DNA from 2 places in the Phreatobacter sp. GW821-FHT04C01 genome. Region 1 is predicted to be linked to the other one. Evidence: predicted binding sites of a transcription regulator. Region 1 holds the regulator's gene; the other holds the start of a gene.

Region 1 (11,782 bases):
GTCGGCGCCGGCATAGGTGATCGTGTAATTGGCGTTGGCGAGCGTGCCCAGGGTGATGCCGTAGGTGCCGACGCCCGAGGTGTTGGTCGCAGCCGTCGCGAGCGATCCGCTCAGCGTGTCCGAGAACAGGAGGCCCGGCGCCGCATAGGTCAGCGCCGGATTGGCGTCGCCATAGACACGGCTCCTGGCGTCCGCCGTCACCGTGATGGCGCGCGGCGTCACCGTCAGGTCGGCGCTGGCATAGGTGATCGCGTAGTTGGCATTGGCGAGCGTGCCCTGCCCGATCGCGTAAGTGCCGACATTCGAGGTCGTGGTCGCCGCCGTCGTGAGCGCGCCGGCCAGCACGTCGCCGGTCACCAGATTGCCGCTGGTGATCGCATAGGATAGCGCCGGATTGGCATCGCCATAGACGCGGCTCTTGCCGTCCGCCGCCACCGTGATGGCGCGCTGGGTGATGGTCAGGTTGGCATCCGCATAGGTGATGGCGTAATTGGCATTGCCGAGCGTGCCCTGGCCGATCGCATAGGTGCCGACGCCGGACGTCACGGTCGCACCGGTCGCGAGTGCGCCCGCGAGGCCGTCGCCATTGACGAGGCTGCCCGCGGTCACCTGATAGCTGAGGCCAGGATTGGCATCGCCATAGGCGCGGCTCTTGGCATCCGCCGTCACCGTGATGGCGCGCTGGGTAACCGCCAGGTTCGCGCCGGTATAGCTGATCGCGTAATTGGCATTGGCCAGCGTCCCCTGCGTGATCGCATAGGAACCGACGCCCGAGGTCGCCGACGCGCCGGTCGCCAGCGATCCGGTCAGCGTGTCGGAGAACAGCAAGCCCGTCGGGGTATAGGTCAGCGCCGGATTGGCGTCGCCATAGACACGGGCTTTGGCATCCGCCACCACCGTGATGGCGCGTGGCGTCACCGTCAGGTCGGCGCCGGCATAGGTGATCGTGTAATTGGCGTTGGCGAGCGTGCCCAGGGTGATGCCGTAGGTGCCGACGCCCGAGGTGTTGGTCGCAGCCGTCGCGAGCGATCCGCTCAGCGTGTCCGAGAACAGGAGGCCCGGCGCCGCATAGGTCAGCGCCGGATTGGCGTCGCCATAGACACGGCTCCTGGTGTCCGCCGTCACCGTGATGGCGCGCGGCGTCACCGTCAGGTCGGCGCTGGCATAGGTGATCGCATAATTGGCATTGGCGAGCGTGCCCTGCCCGATCGCGTAAATGCCGACATTCGAGGTCGTGGTCGCGGCCGTCGTGAGCGCGCCGGCCAGCATGTCGCCGGAGACCAGGCTGCCGCTGGTGATCGCATAGGTCAGCGCCGGATTGGCATCGCCATAGATACGGCTCTTGCCGTCCGCCGTCACCGTGATGGCGCGCTGGGTGACCGTCAGCGTGCCCGAGCTGGCAAAGCTGAAGGTGTAGCCGGCGGTCGATACCAGCGTGCCCTGCGCGATCGAGATGGCATAGCCGCCGCCGGCCGCGACCGAGGCCGCGGTGCCCGCCGAGGTGAGCACCGGCGCGCCGGAGAAGACGCTGCCGGGGTCGGTGGCGAGATAGGCGCCGCTGACGCCCTCGAGGCCGCTGACCTGATAGCGGCTGGCGAGCGCGGCGGCGCCGTCGTCACCATAGGCCTTGGTGCTGTCGATCGAGGTGAAGGTCAGGCTCGGCTGATAGGCGAAGATGTAGCGGTTGCCGGACTGGCCGACGCTGCCGGGTGGAAGGCTTGCCGCCGTCTGGTTGAAGATCGCGGTATTGCCGCTGTCGAGCCCGGCGAAGGTACCGGCAGACGGCGCGCTGGAATAGATCAGCCAGCGGCCCGAGGTCGCCGACACGGCGTCCGCGCCACGCAGGTTGATGAAGGCGCCGCTGGCGGCGAGCACCGGCGAAACGCCCGAAACCGTCGCATCCGCCGCGATGGTGATGGCGCCGCCGGCGCTGACCGACACCGTATCGCCGGAGGCGATCCCGGCCGTGACGAAGCCGGCGCTGGCGATCCTGCCGATCGTCAGGTCGCCGCTATTGGCGAAGGTCAGTTTGCCGACATCGGCGGCAAGCGTGCCGACCTGGTTGCCGGCATTGGCCAGGGTGAACGTGCCGGTGCCGCCGAGCTGCAGGCTGCCCGCGCTGACGGCCGCGGTCTGGGTGACGCTGCCGTTCGACGTGAGGGCCAGCGTGCCGGTCAGCGACACGGCCTGGTCGATGATGAAACCAGACGCTGCGCTGTCGATCCGCTGGTTGATGAAGCTCGCCGCCGCGATCGGCGTGCCCGATGTCGCGGCCGTATAGAGGCTGTTGACCGCCGACAACGCACCGATCGACGCGTCGGCGCCGACGATGCGCCAGCCGTTCTGCAGATCGACACCGGCGGTCGTGCCGCTGATGCCCATTTTCACCGTCGCGCTGTTTTGCGCGCCGGTCGCGGCATTCGTCGTCATATAGGCGACGGCATTGCCGGACAACGCACCGGCCGGCAGCAGGATGTAATAATAGCCGTTGGCGCCGGTCGCGGCGCTGCCGCTGACGCCGCCGCCGCTCGCCAGTGAAACGGTGACGAAACCTGTCGCGTCCGAACCGAAGCCGGTCGTTCCGTCGCTCCGATAGGCCGTGCCCGAGATCGCCTGGACGCCGCTGCCGTAGAAGCTCTTGAGATAGGGATAGAGCCCGCCGGCCGCGCCACCCCAGACGGCTGGATCGAAGCCGAGCGCCGCGGGACCACCGGTCTGGAGCTGCGCCGTCGTCCGGCCAGCCGCGGAGACAAATCCGGAATCGATCACGCCGACGGCAACGGTCTGGCCCGTCGTTCCCATGTCGAAGAAAGAAGCCGTAACCATCCCGGCGGACTGCCCGCCGATCAGCCCGCCGACCGCCGCCTGCCCGATCACCGCGCCGGTCGCGAAGGTCTCCGTCACCCCGCCGCCATTGCTGCCGATGAGCCCTCCCACCGCGGTCGATCCGCGAACGCCGCCCGAGGCATAGCTCTCGACGATCGTCCCGGACGAGGAGCCGACGAGGCCGCCGACATTGTCGACGCCCGACACCGAACCCGTGGCGAAAGAGCCGGAGATCTGGCCCAGCGACCGCCCGGCCAGGCCCCCCACTTGGGAGAGCTGCATCGTGCCGCTCGCGGTCACCGTGCCGGTGGCGTAGCTGTTGCTGATGCTTGCTTCGCTATAGCCGACGAGACCGCCGAGCAGCGCATCGCCCGCAACCGAACCACGCGCATAGGCCCCGGCGATCACGCTCGCGCCGGAGGCGCTGCCGACCAGCCCTCCGACAGAGGTGCTCCCCGTGACATTGGCGTAGGAATAGGCGTTCAGCACCGTGCCATTGACCATGTAGCCGATCAGCGAGCCGGTCAGGCGCCCGCCTATCACAGTGCCGTTGACGATGCCGATATCGCGGATCGTGCCGCCGTCGACATAGCCGAACAGCCCGACATTATCGGCGGCCACCGACATGGCGAAATTGCTGATCGTGTGGCCGAGACCGGTGAACTTGCCTGAGAAGGCCGTTCCGGCGTCACGCCCCACCAGTGTCCGGCTATACGTGGTGCCGGCCAGATCCAGATTGTAGGCGAGCGCGAAATTGCCGCCGAGGCCGGTGCCATAGGCCGCGATGGCGGCGCCGCTATGGGCATATTGGCCGTCGATCTCGTCGATCTGGAACTTCGAATAGGCGATGTAATATTTCGCGCCGTTGATCGTGAGATACTGGTGCGTGAGCTGATCGTAAATGGCGCCGAAACCGGGCGGCGGGCTGAACCTTGCGCCACCGGCGTCGTAAAACGACATGCTCGCGGTATTGCCGAAGCTGTAATCGCTGCCGGCGCCGTTCGACATGGACACCGAGCCGGCGCCATAGGTCGTGACATTGGCGTTGATCGCCAGCGCACCGCCGGAATAGAGCGCGAGCGCGCTGGTATTCCTGAGGTCGATGGTCGCCGCGACGGTGAGCGGCGCTCCAGCCTGCGTCTTCACCAGCAATTGCTGGCCGTTCAGGCTCTGCGCAACGTCGATGGTGAAGCTGGCCCCGGTGGCGAGATAACCGCGCCCGGTGGTGCCGGCGAGCGCGGCAAGCGCCGTCGGGCTGGACCCGGCGGCGCCGCTGGCATCGATCGCGCCGACCTGCGAGAACAGCGTCGCCGAGGTCTGCGCGGTCAGGATCGAGCCATAGATGTTGAGACCGGTCATCAGGCCGGCCCCGGTCGCGACGGTGAGTGTCGCCGCGTTTTTGGCGCCCGATGTGTTGGCGCTGAGGTCGAGATTGGTGAAGGTGAGGACACGTGCGCCCGATGCCAGCGTCCCGACCGGCAGCAGCGTCGCATAATAGCCGTTGGCGCCCGTCGTCACGCGGCCATATTCGATGCCCTCGATGACCGTTGCGACATAGCCGTGGTTGTTCGCATAATTGGGTTGCGGGATGCCCGAAACCAGCGGGGTGACGCCGAGATCCTTGTAGGCGATGCCGGAGATCATCTCGGCGCCGTTGGGGTAGAAATTCGTCAGATAGGGCATCAGCCCGCCGGTGCCGCCGCCAAAGCCGGTTCGCGGCCCGCCGTTCAGGAAGTCCGAGAGCGAAAGCCTGATCTCGACAATGGCGGTCCCTGCCCCGACCGCCGCGCCGCGGCCGGTGGTCTCGGTGACGAAGAAGGCGTTGGTGACGGTCGCGCTGGCATTGGAGCCGATCAGGCCGCCGAGCGAGGCTGCGCCGGGTGTGGAGCCGACGGCGCCCGTGGCAAAGGCCATGTTGATCGTGCCGGTGGCGCCGTTCAACCCGACGAGGGCGCCGATGACGTCGCCGCCGATCACCCCGCCCGTCGCATAGACCTGGCTGAGCGTGCCGTCGTTCCGGCCCACGAGGCCGCCGATATTGTTGCGATCCCGCGCGGTGACGCCCGCATTGGAGAACGACTGGCTGATCGTGCCCAGATTGTAGCCGACGAGGCCGCCGGTGTTGAACGTTCCGTCGACCTTGCCGTCGGCCCAGGCCCGCGTGATGGTGCCGCGGTTGACGCCGGCGATGGCGCCAGTGTTGTCCTGCCCGCTGATGGTGACATTGCGCAGGCCGACATTGCTGACGACGCCCGACGTCCCGATAAAGCCGAACAGGCCGACATAATTGGTCGGGATCTGCCGGACGTTCAGATTGTAGATGACGTTGCCGAGCCCCTCGAACGTGCCGTTGAAGCCGTTGCCGCCGTTCTGGATGTTCGAATTGCTGTCCATGCCGAGCGCGACCAGGCCGAGGCCGCCGTTCCAGCTCGCCGTCGGTCCGCCGTCGATCGGGCGCGCCAGCGCGTAGCGGCCGTTCAGGTTGGAATTGATCGCCTGCAACTCGTTGACGTCATAGATGAGCGTGTAGCTCTGCCCGTTGATCGACAGCGACTGGCCGGTATGCGGCGTGCCGATATAGTTCGTGCCGGCGCCGAAGGCGAAGGACAGCGTGCCGCCGGACCCACCCTGGTTGGTGTTGAAGGCCAGGCCGCCTGCGCCGGTGATGAAGAGGTTCGCGTTGACCGCGATCGAATGATAGGCGCTCAGCGTCAGGATCGATCCCGACGACCAGACCAGCGGGGCGGCGATGGTGATGTCGCCGGCCTGCGAGCCCCCCGATCCCGTGGATATCGTGACATTGGAAAGGGCCAACTGGTTCTGCAGCGTCCCGGCATTGATGACGCTGTTGTCGCCGGTGGCGGTGAAGCCGGACTGGTTGGCATCCGGATCGTTCGAGATGGTGACGTTATAGGGATCGAGCAGCAGCGTGCCGAAACGGCCATGCGCGGCGCGCAGATCGGCGAGCCCCGTGAAGGACAAGGTCGCCTTGCCGGACACCTCGGCGAAACCGCCATCACCGCCCTGCCCGCCGCCCTGTGCGGAAATCGTGCCGGCAAAACGCGTCTGCTGGTCCGACCAGATGATCACCCGGCCGCCGTCGCCGCGCGTGGTGGCGTCGGCGCGGATCACCGTCGCCGCATCCACCGAGACGGTCTCGGCGCGCTGCAGCGGCCCGCTGCCCTGATAGTCGCCGCCAATGCGGACCTGGCCGCCGCCGGTCGCGCCGGAGGCATCGAGCCGCGCCCCGGAAAGATCGATCGCCCGGCCGGTGATGGTGATCGCCCCGCCCACCTGCGTCGGGCTGGAGACATTGACCTTGCCCGTGACCGACACCCGGCCGCCGGCGCCGCCATCGACCACCACCGTGCCCGCCGGCCGCGTCACCGCGGGCCTTTGACCGGAGCGCCTGTCCATGCCGTTGGACGCCCGCGCCGGTCGCCCGGAACCGCCGACCGCGCCATGCGATGCCGCGTGGCCGGTCCTGCCCGGCGCCGGCGCGGCGGCCTGATCGCCGAACCGGACCCCCGAACTGGTCTGCGCCACGCCGCCGGCCTCGATCGTGCCGCCGAGCTGGATCGCCGCGCGGGCAACGTCCGCACTGGTCGCCGCACGCGCTTCGACCCGGCCGCCGGCCGCATTGATCCGGCCGGTCTGGCGGATCAGCGCGCGCGTCCGGTCGGTATCGGCTGTCGGCACCGCGACCGTCAGGAAGCCGTCGCCCTCGACATCGACCGAGATCCGTTCGCCCGAGCCGAGGCCAACCCGGCCGCCATTGGCACTGATCGTGCCCTCATTGGTGACGCGCCCGCCGATCAGCACCGCGTCGCCGCCGCCCCGGACACGAATCCGGCCCTGGTTGGTGACATCGGCGGAGCGGCCATTGCCGACATAGCGACCGCGGCCGGCCATGAAGTCGTCATTGCCCGTATCGAGCGACGAGGCGGTGAAGCCGGCCGTGTCGACCGAGCCGCTCGGCGTGATCAGGATGCCGTTCGGATTGACCAGGTAGACCTGTCCGTTCGCCTGCACCTGGCCGGCGATCGTCGAGGAGGTCGCGCCGGTGACCCGGTTCAATGTCGCCGATGTGCTGTTCGGCTGCTGGAACGACACCGTTCCACCCTGGCCGACCGAGAACGAATTCCAGTTGATGACGGCGCGCTGCGAGGTCTGGTTGATGGTCAGGGTGCCGCTGCCGGCCGGCGCTATCGTGGCCGAACCGGTGGCGACGCTGCCACCGGTCGGCAAGGTCTGGCCGCGTCCCGCGCCGCCCGCAAGCGGCACCATGGCGGCACAGAGCGCCGCGACGGAGACCGAATGGCGCAGCCACGCACGACCGCCCGAAGCCGGCCGCACCATCCTGGACGCAGAGATCCCCGCCGGAAACGCGGCATCGAGCCCGGTCCCATTCCGCCGCGCATTCATTCCCGACTGCCCCACCTCGTCCTTGCGGGTTTTGCACCCCGATTGAGCCGAGACATGACATGGTTGGCGGGACACTGTCTTCTCATCCAGCGCAGAGCTTCGGGAAAATCGCTCGCGACTTCATCGGGTTGCGCGAAACGCTCTGAATCGTTCATCTGGAAGCGGCCTGCCCGGCGCACATTGCCGCCCATGCAACCGGACGCGACCGGCCGGGCATCGCCAGCCGTCGCGCGCCGATCCCGAATACTTCACGAAATATCAACGCTTGCGGAACACATAAAGAACAGATAGGGACTGTTCATGATCTGTTCGAGCGAGTCGGGCCGATCACATCCAGGGGACGAGCACCCGATGCTGACACGCAAGCAACACGAACTTCTCCGCTTCATCCAGGAACGGCTGAAGGAAAGTGGCGTGCCGCCCTCGTTCGACGAGATGAAGGAAGCGCTGGACCTGAAGTCCAAATCCGGCATTCACCGGCTGATCACGGCGCTGGAAGAACGCGGCTTCATCCGCCGCCTGCCGAACCGCGCCCGCGCGCTCGAGGTCATCAAGCAGCCCGAGCAATCGGCCGGCCCGGCCCGGCAGCGCTTCGCCCCCAGCGTCATCGAAGGTTCGCTCGGCCGCGCACGGCCCCCCGCCACCGAAGACGACGCGGTCATGCCGGTCTCGGTGCCGGTCATGGGCCGGATCGCCGCGGGCGTGCCGCGCGAAGCGATCGAGAACCGCATCAACACCATTTCGGTGCCGCCGGAAATGCTCACGCGCGGCGAACATTACGCACTCGAGGTGCGCGGCGATTCGATGATCGAGGCCGGCATCCTCGAAGGCGACCTGGCGCTGGTCCGCAAGACCGATTCCGCCGAGACCGGCGATATCGTCGTTGCCCTGATCGACGACGAGGAGGCGACCTTGAAGCGCCTGCGCAAGCGCGGCACGTCGATCGCGCTGGAGGCCGCCAATCCAGCCTATGAAACCCGCGTTCTCGGCCCTGACCGGGTGCGGATCCAAGGCAAGCTCGTCGGCCTGATCCGACGCTACTGAGCCGATGTCACCGGTCCGGATCCGGCTCGTCCGGAGCCTCGGTCTCGGACGCCGGCTGAACCGGCCTGGCCACGGCGGCAGCCCCGGCCGGCCTGATCAGGGCAATCGCCTGCCCGGCTGGGCGCGGACGAAACCATGGCCTCCGGCTCGCCGGATCGCGGCCGGTCTCGACCCGATAACCTTCGCCGGCTACAAACAAGGCGACGGCGCCGGTCCATGGCAGGCCGCGCAGGTCGAGGACCGTTGCCCGGCAATCCGCCGGCACGCTGAAACGGGTCACCACGATGCGCGCTTCGCGGCAATCATCGGCGAGCGCCTCCGGGTCGCGCGCATAGGCGATCCGCCCGCCCTGCGGCAGCGCCATGGCGCATCCCACCGCGTCGCAGAGCACGCCGGCGATGAGCGTCTGGTCGGAGGCCAGCCGCGGGTCGGCATCGGCCGCCAGCCAGCGCTGCAGGGTGAAACGGTTGGCACGCGGCGACAGCGCGCGATAGCGCCCGTCGCCGGCGCGCACGGCAACCGTCAGACCTTCGGCATCCACGGCGATCAGCGGCCGCTCCCTGAGCGGCGCGATGGCAAGCCCGAGGGCCGCGAGGGGAATGCCGATCAGCCTCAGCGGCGTCGACAGCATGGCGAGACAGATCAGCCCCATCGACAGGAGCCCGAGCGGCAGCGGGCCGAAGGTCGGCACTTCGAGCTTGCCGCCCGGCCAGGATGCGACCCATTCGGCCACCCTGACGAACAGGTCGACGCTCCAGCCGACCAGCACCCAGACCGGCCGGTCGAGGCCGAGCGGCCAGAGCAGCAGGGCCAGGATCTCCAGCGGCATGGTGACGAATTCGACGATCGGCGCGCCCAGCAGATTGCCGGGCACGCCGTAGAGCTGGATCTGGTTGAAGTGGTAGGCCGCGTAGGGCGTGGTGGCGAGCGAGGCGACGAAGGAGCTCATGGCGAGGCCGGCGACGCCGTTGCTGAGCGCCAGCAGGCCTCGGCCGAGGCCGCGCCGGTCGCCGGCATGGTGTTCGGCCCAGGGCCGGAGCATGGCATAACCGGAGACCAGCGCGAGGGTCGCCGCGAACGACATCTGGAAACTCGGGCCGAGCAGGCTTTCCGGCGCGAGCGTCAGCACCAGCAGCGCGGCCAGCGCCAGGGTTCGCAGCGTCAGCGCGCCGCGCCCGAGCATGACGCCGATCAGCACCACCGCGATCATGATCCAGGAGCGCTGGGTGGCGACCTCGCCGCCGGAGATGACCAGATAGGCGGTCGAAACGACAAGTGCGATGAAGGCCGCCCAGGCCTTCACCGGGCGGTTCAGGGCGAGCGACGGGACCAGGGCCAGGGAGCCGCGCACCGCGACGAAGACCAGCGCCGCGACCAGCGCCATGTGGAAGCCCGAGATCGACAGGATGTGATAGGTGCCGGCCGCTCGCATGGCATCGTTCAGCCCCTCGGGAATGCCGTCGCGCTTGCCGGTGACCAGGGCGTCGGCGACCGCGCCGGCATGGCCGGGAATGGCGGCGCGGATGCGCTCGCTGATGGTCGTGCGGACCCGGTCGAGCTGGGTTCGGAGCCGGACGCCGAGCGGCGCTTCGCCGAGCTCGACCCGCCGGACCTGCCCGATGACGAAACCGCTGGCGCCGATGCCGTTGAAGAAGGCGTCGCGGCCGAAATCGTAGAGACCGGGCCCGGGCGGATCGGCCGGCGGCCGAAGCCGGACCATGAGGCTCAGGGCGGCCCCCGTCTGCGCGCCCGTGGCGCGCCGGCTGGTGACGCGTACCCGCTCCGGCGGCTGGGCCAGCGCCGGCTCGGCCTTGACGACACGCAGGGTCAGCCGGTCGCCATTCTCGCGCCGCTCGAAAACTTCGACCCAGCCCGTAATGGTCACCGCGCCGGTCTCGGCGGCGAGCACGGGATGACCGGCGATGGCGGTGCGCAAGGTCGCGGCGGCAAAACCCGCGGCGACCGCCGCCAGCGCGACGGCCGCGAGAAAGGCGAGCCGGCGGTCCCGGATCCGGTAGGCCAGAACGCCCAGAAGCCCGGCCACGACAAAGGGCGCCCACAGGCTCGGCTCGTCGGCGGTGGAGAAATAGAGCAGGATCCCGGCGCCATAGGCGACCGGCAGGAACAGGAAGGCGCGGCCGCGTTCCTGCTCGAGCGCGAACCACTCGGCCGCCCGTTCCAGGCAGTCGTCGAACAGGCCGCGCAGGCCGCCCGACATGGCCGGCCGGGCCCCCTGCCCGATGGCTGCGGCAATGGCTTGCGCGCGCGCCCTCACGTTCGCCCCCCAACAGGTCCTTCGCCGCCTTCGCTCCGCCACAAAGGGCAGGCAATCGCGGTTCCCCAAACCGTGCCGGGCGTGCTACAGGCACGCCCCTCGCGATAGTAAGACTATCGCGCTCCCGCGCACTCTGTCGTCTTCGGATGAATCATGACGGTCGTCACCCGCTTCGCTCCCTCCCCGACCGGCTTCCTGCACATTGGCGGCGCCCGCACCGCGCTGTTCAATTGGCTTTATGCCAAGAAGACCGGCGGCAAGATGCTGCTGCGCATCGAGGATACCGACCGCCAGCGGTCGACCCAGGAGGCCATCGGCGCGATCCTGGACGGCCTCGCCTGGCTCGGCCTGGAAGGGGACGGCCAGACGATCTATCAGTTCGCCCGCGCCGATCGCCACGCCGCGGTCGCGCGTGAACTGCTGGCCGCCGGCAAGGCCTATTATTGCTACGCGACGCCGGAAGAGCTCGACGCCATGCGCGAGCTCGCCATGAAGGAGGGCCGGCCGCCGCGTTATGACGGCCGCTGGCGCGATCGCGATCCCGCCGAGGCCCCGGCCGGCGTCAAGCCGGTGATCCGGCTCCGGGCCCGCCAGGACGGCGAGACCGTCGTCAATGACCTGGTCCAGGGCCGCGTGGTGATCCCCAACAAGGATCTCGACGATCTCGTGCTGCTGCGCTCCGACGGCACGCCGACCTATATGCATGCGGTGGTCGTCGACGACCATGACATGGACATCACCCATATCATCCGTGGCGTCGACCACCTGACCAATGCGGCCCGCCAGACCCAGATCTACGAGGCGCTCGGCTGGACCGTGCCGGCCATGGCCCATATCCCGCTGATCCACGGGCCGGACGGCGCCAAGCTGTCGAAGCGCCACGGCGCGCTCGGCGTCGACGCCTATCGCGCCCTCGGCTATCTGCCCGAAGCCCTGCGCAACTACCTGGTGCGGCTCGGCTGGAGCCATGGCGACCAGGAGATCTTTTCGACCGAAGAGATGATCGAGGCTTTCGACCTCGGCTCGGTCGGCCGCTCGGCGGCGCGCTTCGATTTTGCCAAGCTCGAGGCGACCAACGGCCACTATATCCGCAATGCCGACGACAGCAGGCTGATCCAGGCGATCGACGACATCCTGCCGCACATTCCGCAAGGGGCCGCGATCGCCGCGAGCCTGACGCCGGCCGTGCGCGCCCAGTTGCTGAAGGCCATG
Region 2 (11,782 bases), on a different contig from region 1:
CATGGAGCCGGCAAACAGGCCCAGAACGCTTGCAAAAAGCGCCGCCGCCGATGCGAGAGCGAAACGCCAGCCGAAGCCCCATGTGCCCAGGCCCAGGCCATAACCGGCCTTGGCGGCCGTGTTGGAGACGACCGCGACGAGAATCGCCGCGGTCGCGACATCGAGCGACAGCGCGGTGCCGGCCATGCCGGCGACGGTCAGGGTCGCGGCGTCGACATCGGCAAAACCGGCCAGTGCCGAGACGACAATGGTGCCGCCGCTGCCGAACCAGGCTGCCGCTGCGCGGGCAACGAAACCGATGACGGTGAGCAGCAGGGCCATCTGCAGCACCGACCAGAGTTCGAACGGATTGCGCACCACCTGCGGGCCGTCGGGCTCGGTGCCGCGGCGCGCCATCAGCAGCGCCGCCGCGACCATGACGAGCGTGCCGGCGGCGAGCGCGGGTGCGACGCGCAGGGTCAGGGCCGGGGCGAGCGCGGCGATCAGCAGGCCGGTGCGGATGTAGGACACCGCGCCGGCCACCAGCGCGCCGGCGGCCAGCAGGCCAGGGGCGTCCTGTTCGGTCGAGCGGCGGGCGTTGGCCAGGCTGACAGCGGTCGACGACAGGAGGCCGCCGGCGGCGCCCGCGGCCAGTTCGCCCGAACGCCCGCCCAGCACCTTCGCCGCGACGTAACCGGCAAAGGAGACGCCGGCCAGCAGGATCGCGAGCGTCCAGATCTTGGCCGGCGAGATGCCGCCGAACGGGCCGAGCGGCTCGGCGGGAATCAGCGGCAGGACCACTAGGGTCATGGCGAGCAGGACGATCGCCGAGCGCAGTTCCGGCCAGGTCAGGGTCCGCATGAAGCCGTGCAACGCCTCGCGGCTGGCGAGAATGGTGGCGAGCACCACGCCGCCGGCGGCGGCGACCCGCATGTCGCCGACGACGGCCACGGCGCCAAGCACGAAGGTGAGCAGGGCGGCGATCGCGGTGGTCGCGCTGAAATCGTGCTCGGCCGCGGCTTCGCGCAGCTTGAAGCGGGTGAAGGTCGCGGCGAAGCCGAGAAACAGGCCGACCAGCACGATGCCGGAAGGCCCATTGGCCGGCTTCAGCGCCAGCTCCAGCAGGCCGGCGCCGCCGCCCAGCATGCCGACCAGTGAAAAGGTGCGGACCCCGGCGGTGCGCCGGCCCTCCGGCTCGTCGCGTTCACGCCAGTGCCGCTCGACCCCCACCAGCGCGCCGATGGCGATGGCCAGTCCGAAGCGCTGGAACAGTTCGATATCGTTCATGACATGCCCGCGCCGTCCCCGAGCCAGCAGATATGCCCGGCACCGGCGCGGGTGCCAAGGGGCGGGGTCGGGCGAGTGGCGAATGGCGAGTGGGGAATGGGGATGATGCGGCGCCGGCGGCGCCAGCCCTCGGCCACGTCTGCGTGGGAAAGGGTGGCCGCGGAGCGGCCGGGTGAGGGTGGCGGCGTCGACACTCGCCGTGCATTCCGCCTGGAATGAGGGCAGGGGTCAGAAACCCGCCTGGCGCTCAGTCCGTCGCTTGCCATCGGGACGCAGGTCACGCGCCGGCGCAGCGACCCTCACCCGCCGGCACCTTCTCCCACGCAGGCGTGGGCGAGGGTTGGCGCGCGCCAGGCGTTCGGCTTCATCGCCATTCGCCATTCGCCTATTCCGCGGCCTCGATCTTGGCCTTCATCGGACGGCGCTGCAGCACCTCGCGCAGGAAGCGCCCGGTATGGCTGCGCAGTTCCTTGGCGATCTCCTCGGGCGGGCCGATGGCGACCACTTCGCCGCCGCCGTCGCCGCCCTCGGGGCCCATGTCGATGACCCAGTCGGCGGTCTTGATGACCTCGAGATTGTGCTCGATGACGACAACCGAATTGCCCTGGGCAACCAGTTCGTGCAGCACTTCCAGGAGCTTGGCGACATCGTGGAAATGCAGGCCGGTGGTCGGCTCGTCCAGGATGTAGAGGGTGCGCCCGGTGGCCTTGCGCGACAGTTCCTTGGACAGCTTGACGCGCTGCGCCTCGCCGCCCGAGAGCGTCGTGGCCTGCTGGCCGACATGGATATAGCCGAGGCCGACCTCCGACAGCGTCTTCAGGATGTCGCGCACCCTGGGCACCGCCTTGAAGAACTCGACGCCCTCGTCGACGGTCATGTCGAGCACGTCGGCGATGGACTTGCCTTTGAACACCACCTCCAGCGTCTCGCGGTTGTAGCGCTTGCCCTTGCAGACGTCGCAGGTGACGTAGACGTCGGGCAGGAAGTGCATCTCGATCTTGATGACGCCGTCGCCCTGGCAGGCCTCGCAGCGGCCGCCCTTGACGTTGAACGAGAAGCGGCCGGGCTCGTAGCCGCGCGCCTTGGCCTCGGGCAGCCCCGCGAACCATTCGCGGATCGGCGTGAAGGCGCCGGTATAGGTCGCCGGGTTGGAGCGCGGCGTGCGCCCGATCGGCGACTGGTCGATGTCGATGACCTTGTCGAGATGCTCGATGCCCTCGATGCGGTCATGCGGGGCAGGGGCCTCGTTGGCGCCGTTCAGCTTGCGTGCCACCGCCTTGTAGAGCGTGTCGAGCAGCAGCGTCGACTTGCCGCCGCCGGAGACCCCGGAAATGCAGGTGAAGGTGCCGAGCGGGATCTCGACGGTGACGTTCTTCAGGTTGTTGCCGCGGGCATTGACGATCTTCAGCGCGCGGCCCTTCTGCGGCTTGCGCCGCTTCGGCGTCGGCACGAACATTTCGCCGGTCAGATATTTGCCGGTGAGCGATTTCGGGTCGTTCATCACGTCCGACGGCGTGCCCTGGGCGACGATGCGGCCACCATGGATGCCGGCGCCGGGGCCGACATCGACGACATAGTCGGCCTGCAGGATGGCGTCCTCGTCATGTTCGACGACGATGACGGTATTGCCGAGGTCGCGCAGCCGCTTCAGCGTGCCGAGCAGCCGCTCATTGTCGCGCTGGTGCAGGCCGATGGACGGCTCGTCCAGCACATAGAGCACGCCGGTCAGCCCGGAGCCGATCTGCGAGGCCAGCCGGATGCGCTGGCTCTCGCCGCCCGACAGGGTGCCGGAATTGCGCCCGAGGGTCAGATATTCCAGGCCGACATCGACCAGGAAGCGCAGCCGGTCGCGGATTTCCTTCAGGATGCGGACGGCGATCTCGTTCTGCTTGGTGGTCAGTTTCGGCGGCAGTTCGGCGAACCAGTCATTGGCCGTGCGCACCGACAATTGCGAGATTTCGCCGATATGGGTCATGCCGACCTTGACCGCCAGCGCCTCGGGCTTCAGGCGGAAGCCGTTGCAGGTCTTGCAGGGCACGGCCGAGACATAACGCGAGATTTCCTCGCGCGCCCATTCGCTTTCGGTCTCCTTCAGGCGCCGCTCGAGATTGCGCACCACGCCCTCGAAGGTCTTGGTGGTCTCGTAGGAGCGCAAGCCGTCGTCATATTTGAAGGTGACGGTCTCCTCGCCGGTGCCGTAGAGGATGACGTTCTGCGCCTTCTCGGGCAGCGAGCGCCAGGGCGCGGTCAGCGAGAAGCCGTAATGTTTCGACAAGGCGTCGAGCGTCTGGGTGTAGAACGGCGAGGTCGACTTGGCCCAGGGCGCGATGGCGCCCTTGCGCAGGCTCAGGTCGCGGTCCGGGATGACCATGTCGGCATCGATCGTCTGCTCCACGCCGAGGCCGTCGCAGGCCGGGCAGGCGCCGAACGGGTTGTTGAACGAAAACAGCCGCGGCTCGATCTCGGAAATGGTGAAGCCGGAGACGGGACACGCGAATTTCTCCGAGAAGATCACCCTGAGCGGCTCGCCCTTTGAATCCTTGCCCTCGGCGAATTCGACGATGGCGATGCCATCGGCGAGCTTCAGCGCCATTTCGAAACTGTCGGCGAGGCGCGCCGCCATGTCGGCGCGCACCACCACCCGGTCGACCACCACGTCGATGTCGTGCTTCAGCTTCTTGTCGAGCGGCGGCACGTCGGCGATCTCGTAGAAGGTGCCGTCGACCTTGACCCGCTGGAAGCCCTTCTTCTGGTACTCGGCCAGCTCCTTGCGATACTCGCCCTTGCGGCCGCGCACCGCCGGCGCCAGCAGATAGAGCCTGGAGCCCTCGGGCAAGGCGAGCGTCTTGTCGACCATCTGGCTGACCGTCTGGCTCTCGATCGGCAGGCCGGTGGCCGGCGAATAGGGCACCCCGACACGGGCCCATAGAAGGCGCATGTAGTCGTAGATCTCGGTGACCGTGCCGACGGTGGAGCGCGGGTTCTTCGAGGTGGTCTTCTGCTCGATCGAGATCGCCGGCGACAGCCCGTCGATCTGGTCGACATCCGGCTTCTGCATCATTTCGAGGAACTGGCGGGCATAGGCCGACAGGCTCTCGACATAACGCCGCTGGCCCTCGGCATAGATCGTGTCGAAGGCGAGCGACGACTTGCCCGAGCCGGACAGCCCGGTGAACACCACCAGCGCGTCGCGCGGAATGGTCAGGTCGACGCCCTTCAGATTGTGCTCGCGCGCGCCGCGCACGGTGATCACCCGCTGGTCGGGGCGCCGCACGTCGTCGCGGAACTTGTCGAAAAGATCGGTCATCTATCGGGTCCGTTGAACGCGATCACAGGAAGGCACGCGCATGTCGCGCGCAAGACGGGGGCAAGCGGCTCGCCGGACCTCGGCAAAGGTCGACATGTCGAGAAACAAGCCCCCAAGGTAGAAACGACAGCCGCTCCCCGCCAGTGGCGCGGAGCCGCCGGATGGCTGATTTGCACAGGATGGGCGCGCCGATTCGAACCCTGCGCGCCGGCGGACCTTATCGGGCCTTGTCAGACGCGACAAGAACAAATAAAGAACATCATCGCGAGGCGGAATTCCCGCGCACCCTGTTCGAGAAACTGGGGGATAATCGGAATTCCCGACGATCTCGCGGTGACGGAGCCGGCCGAACATGGGATGGCTCCGATCAGTTCAGGCTGAAAGCGCCCCGGGCAGCGGCTGCGGGGAAAGGGAGCGTGTCATGGCAGGCAGCGTCAACAAGGTCATTCTGATCGGCAATCTGGGCAAGGATCCGGAAGTCAGGCGGATGAACAATGGCGAGCAGGTCTGCAGCCTGCGCATCGCGACCACCGAAAGCTGGCGCGACAAGGGGTCGGGCGAGCGCAAGGAGCGCACCGAGTGGCACGCGGTCGTCATCTACAATGAAAACCTGACGAAGGTCGCCGAGCAATATCTGCGCAAGGGCGCCAAGGTCTATATCGAGGGCCAGTTGCAGACGCGCAAATGGCAGGACCAGTCGGGGGTGGAGAAATACACCACCGAAGTGGTGCTGCAGCGCTTCCGTGGCGAAATGGTGCTGCTCGACGGCCGCGGCGGCGGCGGTGGCGGCGCGGATGCCGGCGGCGGCGGCGGTTATGGCGACGACAGCTTCGGCTCGTCCGGCGGCATCGAGAACCGGTCGGGCATGGGCCGCGCCGAGGCGCCGCGGCGTCCGGCGGCGCCCGCCGGCGGTGGCGGCCGCATGGATGACGACGAAATTCCGTTCTGAGCGGATAAACGACCATGGCGGGCCCGGCGATCGACGTTTCGGTGCGCCGGGCGACGCCTGACGATCTCGCCTTCATCATGGCGGCCGAGCGACAGCCGGCCTTCGAGCGGCAGGTCGGCCGCTGGCCGGCCGAGCGGCATCTGGCGGCCATGGCCTCGCCGGATTTCGCCTATCTGATCGGCGCGCGGCAAGGCGGCGAGCCCGCCGGCTTCGCCATCCTGCGCGATCTCAACAACCCCTCCGACAATATCGGCCTGCAGCGCATCGTGTCGGCGGCGGCCGGGCAGGGCTTCGGCAGGCCGTTCCTGACCGCGGTCATCGACTGGGTCTTTGCCCAAACGCGCTGCCACCGCTTCCTGCTCGAAGTCTTCACCGACAATCCGCGCGCCCGGCACGTCTATCGCTCCCTCGGCTTCGTCGAGGAGGGGCTGTTGCGTGAAGCGGTGAAGCGCGCCGATGGCGCGCGGTCCGACCAGATGCTGATGTCGCTGCTGCGCCGGGAATGGCGCACGTCCTGACGCGGCCGCGCCGGCGGGCTTGCCCGATGCCTCGGGCTGCGGGTTGGCCGGTCCGGCCAGGATGAGCACGCCGGGCGGGCAGGTGCCCCTACCGCCGGCATGCCCGCCGGGACGGGGACGACCGGCACCGCGCAGGACGCCGGCATTGTCGAAAGCCGCGAGGGGATCGCATCGCTCCGGGCCGCACGCGACAGACCGTCTTGGCAATGTCTTATATATCCAGTAATCTGGATATATGGAATCGACATCCGCAATTCTGGCGCTCGCCGCCCTCGCTCAATCGACCCGTCTCGAAACGTTCCGCCTGCTCGTCAGTCGCGAGCCCGACGGTGTGCCCGCGGGTGAGCTCGCGCGCCTGATGGCGATCCCTCAGAACACCATGTCGGCGCATCTGGCGGTTCTGTCGCGCGCCGGCCTGATCGTCGGCGAGCGGCGCAGCCGGTCGATCATCTATCGCGCCGACCTCGAAGGCTTTCGCGCGCTCACGCTTTTCCTGCTGAAGGACTGCTGTGGCGGCCGGCCGGAGCTCTGCGCGCCGCTGATTGCCGATCTCACCCCCTGCTGCCCGCCCGCGATTGCCGCCCAAGGTTCCCGGCCATGACCGAACGCGTCTTCAATGTCCTGTTCCTGTGCACCGGCAACACCGCCCGTTCGATTTTGGCCGAGGCCATTCTGAACAAGGACGGGGCGGGGCGCTTCAGGGCCTTCTCCGGCGGCAGCCAGCCGAAAGGAGAGGTCAACCCCCTGACGCTGCAGGTGCTCGGATCCTTCGGCTATCTGACCGATGGCCTGCGTTCCAAGGCCTGGACCGAATTCGCCGTGCCCGGCGCGGCCGAAATGGATTTCATCTTCACCGTCTGCGACAGCGCGGCCGGCGAAATCTGTCCGGTCTGGCCCGGCCATCCGGCCACCGCTCACTGGGGCATCGCGGATCCGGCGGCCGTCGAGGGCACGGCGGTGGAGAGGACCGCGGCCTTCGTCGCCGCCGTCCGCTATCTGAAGGCCCGGCTTTCGGTCTTCGCGGCGCTGCCCTTCGCCACCCTCGACCGCATGGCGCTCGCCCAGGCGTTGCACGCCATCGGCGCGATGGACGGCGCCTCGTCGGCCAATCCGAAAGTCAGCTGAGCCATGTCGCTGTTCGAACGCTACCTGACCCTCTGGGTCGCACTTTGCATCGTCGTCGGGATCGCGCTCGGCCATGCCTTGCCCGGCCTGTTCCAGGTCATCGGCGCCGCCGAGATCGCCAAGGTCAACATCCCCATGGCGGTGCTGATCTGGCTGATGATCATCCCCATGCTGATCCGCATCGATTTTTCCGCGCTCGGCAAGGTCGGCGCCTATTGGCGCGGCATCGGGGTCACTCTGTTCATCAACTGGGCGGTGAAGCCCTTTTCCATGGCGCTGCTCGGCTGGCTGTTCATCGGCTTTCTGTTCCGCCCCTATCTGCCGGCCGGCCAGATCGACAGCTATATCGCCGGCCTGATCATCCTGGCGGCGGCGCCCTGCACCGCCATGGTCTTCGTCTGGTCGAACCTGACCCGGGGCGAGCCGCATTTCACGCTGAGCCAGGTGGCGCTCAACGACGCCATCATGATCGTCGCCTTCGCGCCCATCGTCGGCCTGCTGCTCGGCCTCTCCGCGATATCGGTGCCCTGGGCGACCCTGGTGCTCTCGGTCGGGCTCTACATCGTCATCCCGGTCATCGCGGCGCAGGCGCTGCGCGGCCGGCTGACGGCGCGCGGCGGGGAGGCGGCCTTGGCCGGCCTCCTGAAAACCCTGCAGCCCTTGTCGCTGGTGGCGCTGCTGGTCACGCTCGTCCTGCTGTTCGGCTTCCAGGGTGGACAGATCATCGCCCAGCCCGCGGTCATCGCGCTGCTCGCCGTGCCGATCCTGATCCAGGTCTATTTCAATTCGGGCCTGGCCTATCTGCTGAACCGGATGACCGGCGAGCAGCATTGCGTCGCCGGTCCCTCGGCGCTGATCGGCGCCAGCAATTTCTTCGAGCTGGCGGTGGCCGCGGCCATCAGCCTGTTCGGCTTCAATTCCGGCGCGGCGCTCGCCACCGTCGTCGGTGTTCTGATCGAGGTGCCGGTGATGCTGTCGGTGGTCTGGATCGTCAATCGCAGCAAGGGCTGGTACGAGCGCGGCGATGCCGTCCGGCCGCTCGGACCATCGGAAGACGCCGTATCATGACCGTCACGATCTATCACAACCCCGCCTGCGGGACCTCGCGCAACACCCTGGCGATGATCCGGGCGAGCGGCGAGGATCCGGTGGTCGTCGACTATCTCCAGGATCCGCCGAGCCGCGTCCGGCTTGTCCAGTTGATCTTCGCCATGGGGATCACGCCGCGCGCACTCTTGCGCCGGAAGGACACGCCTTATGGCGCGCTCGGCCTCGACGATCCCGGCTTGAGCGACGAGGCCCTGATCGATGCCATGATGGCGCATCCGGTCCTGATCAACCGGCCGATCGTCGAGACCCCGAAGGGCACACGGCTCTGCCGGCCGTCGGAAGCCGTTCTCGATATTCTGCCGAACCGCGACATCGGCGTCTTCGTCAAGGAGGACGGCGAGGTCGTCCGGAGCTGACGGCCAGGGGGAACTCCATATTTCTGTAATTCTAGAAATACGGTTGACTCGCCGCCGATCCTCGGCGAGGCTTGCCGCATGAACATCGACGATGCCGCCGCCCGCCTCGAAGCCCTCGGCAACCCGACACGCCTTCGGATCTACCGCATGCTGGTGCGTGCCGGCGATGCCGGCTCCAGCGTCGGTAAGCTGCAGGCGAGCCTGGACATCGCTGCCTCGACGCTGTCGCACCATCTGAAGAGCCTGGTCGTGGTTGGCCTGATCGCCCAGGAGCGCCAGGCCACCACGCTGATCTGCCGGGCCAATTACGACGTGATGCGCGGGCTGGTTGATTTCCTCGTCGAGGAATGTTGCGCCGACCAGGCCTGTGGCGCGGCCCCCGCCGCCGCGCCGGCTCCCTGACCTTTTCGCTTTGTAATTCGATATTTCCGGAAGGACCGTTTAATGGGAATCGAGAAGCGCAAGACCGTTGCTGTCATCGGAGCCGGGCCGGTCGGCCTGGCGGCCGCCGCGCATGGGCTGGAGCGGGGGCTCGAGCCGATCGTGCTGGAGGCCGGCCCTGACATTGCCGCCGCCATCCGCCAATGGCGCCATGTCCAGCTGTTTTCGCCCTGGGAGTTCAACATCGACAAGGCGGCGGCCCGGCTGCTGGCCGGGGCCGGCTGGAACCCGCCCGACCCGATGCTCTATCCGACCGGCGGCGCGCTGATCGAGGGCTATCTGCGGCCGCTCGCGACCCGCACGGCATTGAAGGATCACATCCGCCTGTCGAGCCGCGTCACCGGCATCAGCCGGGCCGGGTTCGACAAGGTGAAGACCAAGGGCAGGGCGGAGGCGCCTTTCGAGATCCGCTATCGGAATGGCGACGGCGACCAGACGGTGCTGGCCGATGCCATTATCGACGCCTCCGGCACCTGGTCGTCGCCGAACCCGGCCGGGGCCAATGGCTTGCCGGCGGTCGGCGAGGCGGCGGCCGCGGCGCGCATCGCCTATGGCTTGCCCGACGTCGGCGGAGCCGACCGGAACCGCTATGCGGGCCGGACCGTCGCGGTGCTGGGCGCCGGCCATTCGGCCGTCGGTACCTTGATCGACCTGGCCGGCCTCGCCGCCGCGGATGCCGGCACGCGCGTCCTGTGGCTCTTGCGCGGCAACGACCCGGCGAAGTCCTTCGGCGGGGGCGTCAACGATGCCCTGGCGGTACGCGGCGCCCTCGGGTCGGTGCTTTCCGGCCTGGTCACGGACAGGCGGATCCAGATCGAGACGGAATTCCGTGTCTCGCATGTGACGGCAACCGAGGCCGGCTTGCGCGTGGGTGCCGGTTCGGCCTGTTGCGGCCGCCACGTCCTGGTCGACGAGCTGGTCGTGGCCACCGGCTTTCGGCCCGATCTCGGGTTCCTCCGTGAACTGCGGCTCGGCCTCGATCCGGCGCTCGAGTGTCCACCGCTCCTGGCCCCGCTCATCGATCCGAACGAACATAGCTGCGGCACGGTGCGCGCCCATGGCGCGCGCGAACTGGCTCAGCCGGAACCTGGGCTCTATTTCGCCGGCATGAAGTCCTACGGCCGGGCTCCGACCTTCCTGATGCTGACGGGTTATGAGCAGGTCCGCTCGATCGTCGCCGAAATCGCCGGTGATCACGAGGCCGCCCGGCGCGTCGAGCTGGTTCTGCCGGAGACGGGGGTGTGCAGCCTGTCCCGCTCGCCGAACGGCGACGCCGTCGGCGGTGGCGGGCCGGCCGAAGCGGACGCGGCGGCCTGCTGCGGGCAGGACGAGCCGGCGAAGCGGACGGCGGAGGAGGGATGTGGCTGCGGTTCCGTGAAGACGTCACCCCGGCCCGAAACGGCGCCCGGGCCCGCCGCCGGCTGCCGTGGCTGACCGATGTCGCGGAGCCGGATGAGTGTCGTCGTCGTCCTGGGAACCACCCAGACCCTGGCCTGGGCCTCCAGCTACTACCTGCCGGCCATCCTGGCCGACGCGATGGCGCACGACCTCGGCACGTCGAGTGCCTGGATCTTCGCGGCCTTCTCGGCATCGCTGCTCGTCTCCGCCGTTCTCGGCCCGCGCATCGGCCGCAGCATCGATGCCTTCGGCGGGCGCGGGGTGCTGGCCCTGTCCAGCCTGGCCCTGGCGGCCGGGCTCATCCTGCTCGGCCTGGCCCAGTCGCAGCTCGTCTTATGGCTGGCGTGGCTGGTCCTCGGCTTTGGCATGGCGCTCGGGCTCTATGACGCGGCCTTTGCGACGCTCGGGCGGATCTATGGCGCTTCCGCCCGTTCGACGATCACCGGCATTACGCTCATTGCCGGCTTTGCCAGCACGATCGGCTGGCCGCTGACCGCCTGGGGGCTCGCCGAATATGGCTGGCGTCCCACCTGCCTTGCCTGGGCCGCGGGCCATCTGCTGATCGGCCTGCCGCTGAACTGGTTCCTGTTGCCGCGCGCCGAAAAGGCCCAGGCAGCCAAGGTCGCGCCACCGCCCGCCGCGACGGTCTCCTGGGACCGCAACATGGTCCTGCTGGCGATCGCCTTCGCGCTCACCTCTCTGGTCGCCGGCGCCATGGCGGCGCATTTGCCCCGCCTGCTGCAGGCCGCCGGCGCCTCCGTCACCGAGGCCATCGCGGCCGGCGCCTTGATCGGGCCGGCCCAGGTCGCGGCGCGCCTGGTCGAGGCCGGCCTCCTGAACCGCTTCCATCCGCTGCTGTCGGCGCGGCTCGCGGCCATGACCCATCCCATCGGCGCGGCGGTCCTCGGGCTGTTCGGCGGAGGCGCGGCGGCGGGGGCCTTCGCGCTCCTGCACGGCGCAGGCAACGGCGTGCTGACGATCGCGCGCGGCACCGTTCCCTTGGCCATTTTCGGTCCGGACAATTACGGCTACCGCCTCGGCCTGATCGGTGCGCCGGCACGCATGGCCCAGGCGGCCGCCCCCTTGATGTTCGGGCTGTTGATCGAGCGCTGGGGGGCGGGGGCGCTGGTGGCGTCCAGCACATTCGGCATTGTCGCCCTCGCCGCGCTGTGCTTCGTCAAGACCGGATGCGCGAGCGGCCATGTCGGCGCTGATCGTGGGCAGGGCCAATGCATTCGATAAAGGAAATCGGCCATGAGCGGGCGATGGCCGCTTCCGGCTTCGTGGGCGCCGTCGTCGCGGCCCAGGTGCT

Evidence for each region. Region 1 encodes LexA, which represses DNA repair genes until DNA is damaged. Its sites were predicted from a motif close to TGTTCNNNNTGTGTTCNG; they were not measured.
Region 2: uvrA (excinuclease ABC subunit UvrA) is a predicted target of LexA. The motif match lies at 4,815-4,832, and genes of this name have one in related genera.

The regions. Positions count from the first base shown of each region.
Region 1 covers NZ_JBWKTP010000004.1:296,388-308,169, reverse strand. The annotation lists gene AC07WJ_RS17370 (beta strand repeat-containing protein) at 1-7,113, opposite strand, end outside; gene lexA (transcriptional repressor LexA) at 7,603-8,295, shown strand; gene AC07WJ_RS17360 (ComEC/Rec2 family competence protein) at 8,303-10,570, opposite strand; gene gltX (glutamate--tRNA ligase) at 10,724-11,782, shown strand, end outside.
Region 2 covers NZ_JBWKTP010000017.1:26,074-37,855, forward strand. The annotation lists gene AC07WJ_RS35555 (MgtC/SapB family protein) at 1-1,266, opposite strand, end outside; gene uvrA (excinuclease ABC subunit UvrA) at 1,652-4,573, opposite strand; gene ssb (single-stranded DNA-binding protein) at 4,995-5,522, shown strand; gene AC07WJ_RS35570 (GNAT family N-acetyltransferase) at 5,537-6,040, shown strand; gene AC07WJ_RS35575 (ArsR/SmtB family transcription factor) at 6,276-6,641, shown strand; gene AC07WJ_RS35580 (arsenate reductase ArsC) at 6,638-7,165, shown strand; gene arsB (ACR3 family arsenite efflux transporter) at 7,169-8,233, shown strand; gene arsC (arsenate reductase (glutaredoxin)) at 8,230-8,631, shown strand; gene AC07WJ_RS35595 (ArsR/SmtB family transcription factor) at 8,710-9,033, shown strand; gene AC07WJ_RS35600 (NAD(P)-binding domain-containing protein) at 9,082-10,506, shown strand; gene AC07WJ_RS35605 (MFS transporter) at 10,510-11,712, shown strand; gene AC07WJ_RS35610 (MFS transporter) at 11,736-11,782, shown strand, end outside.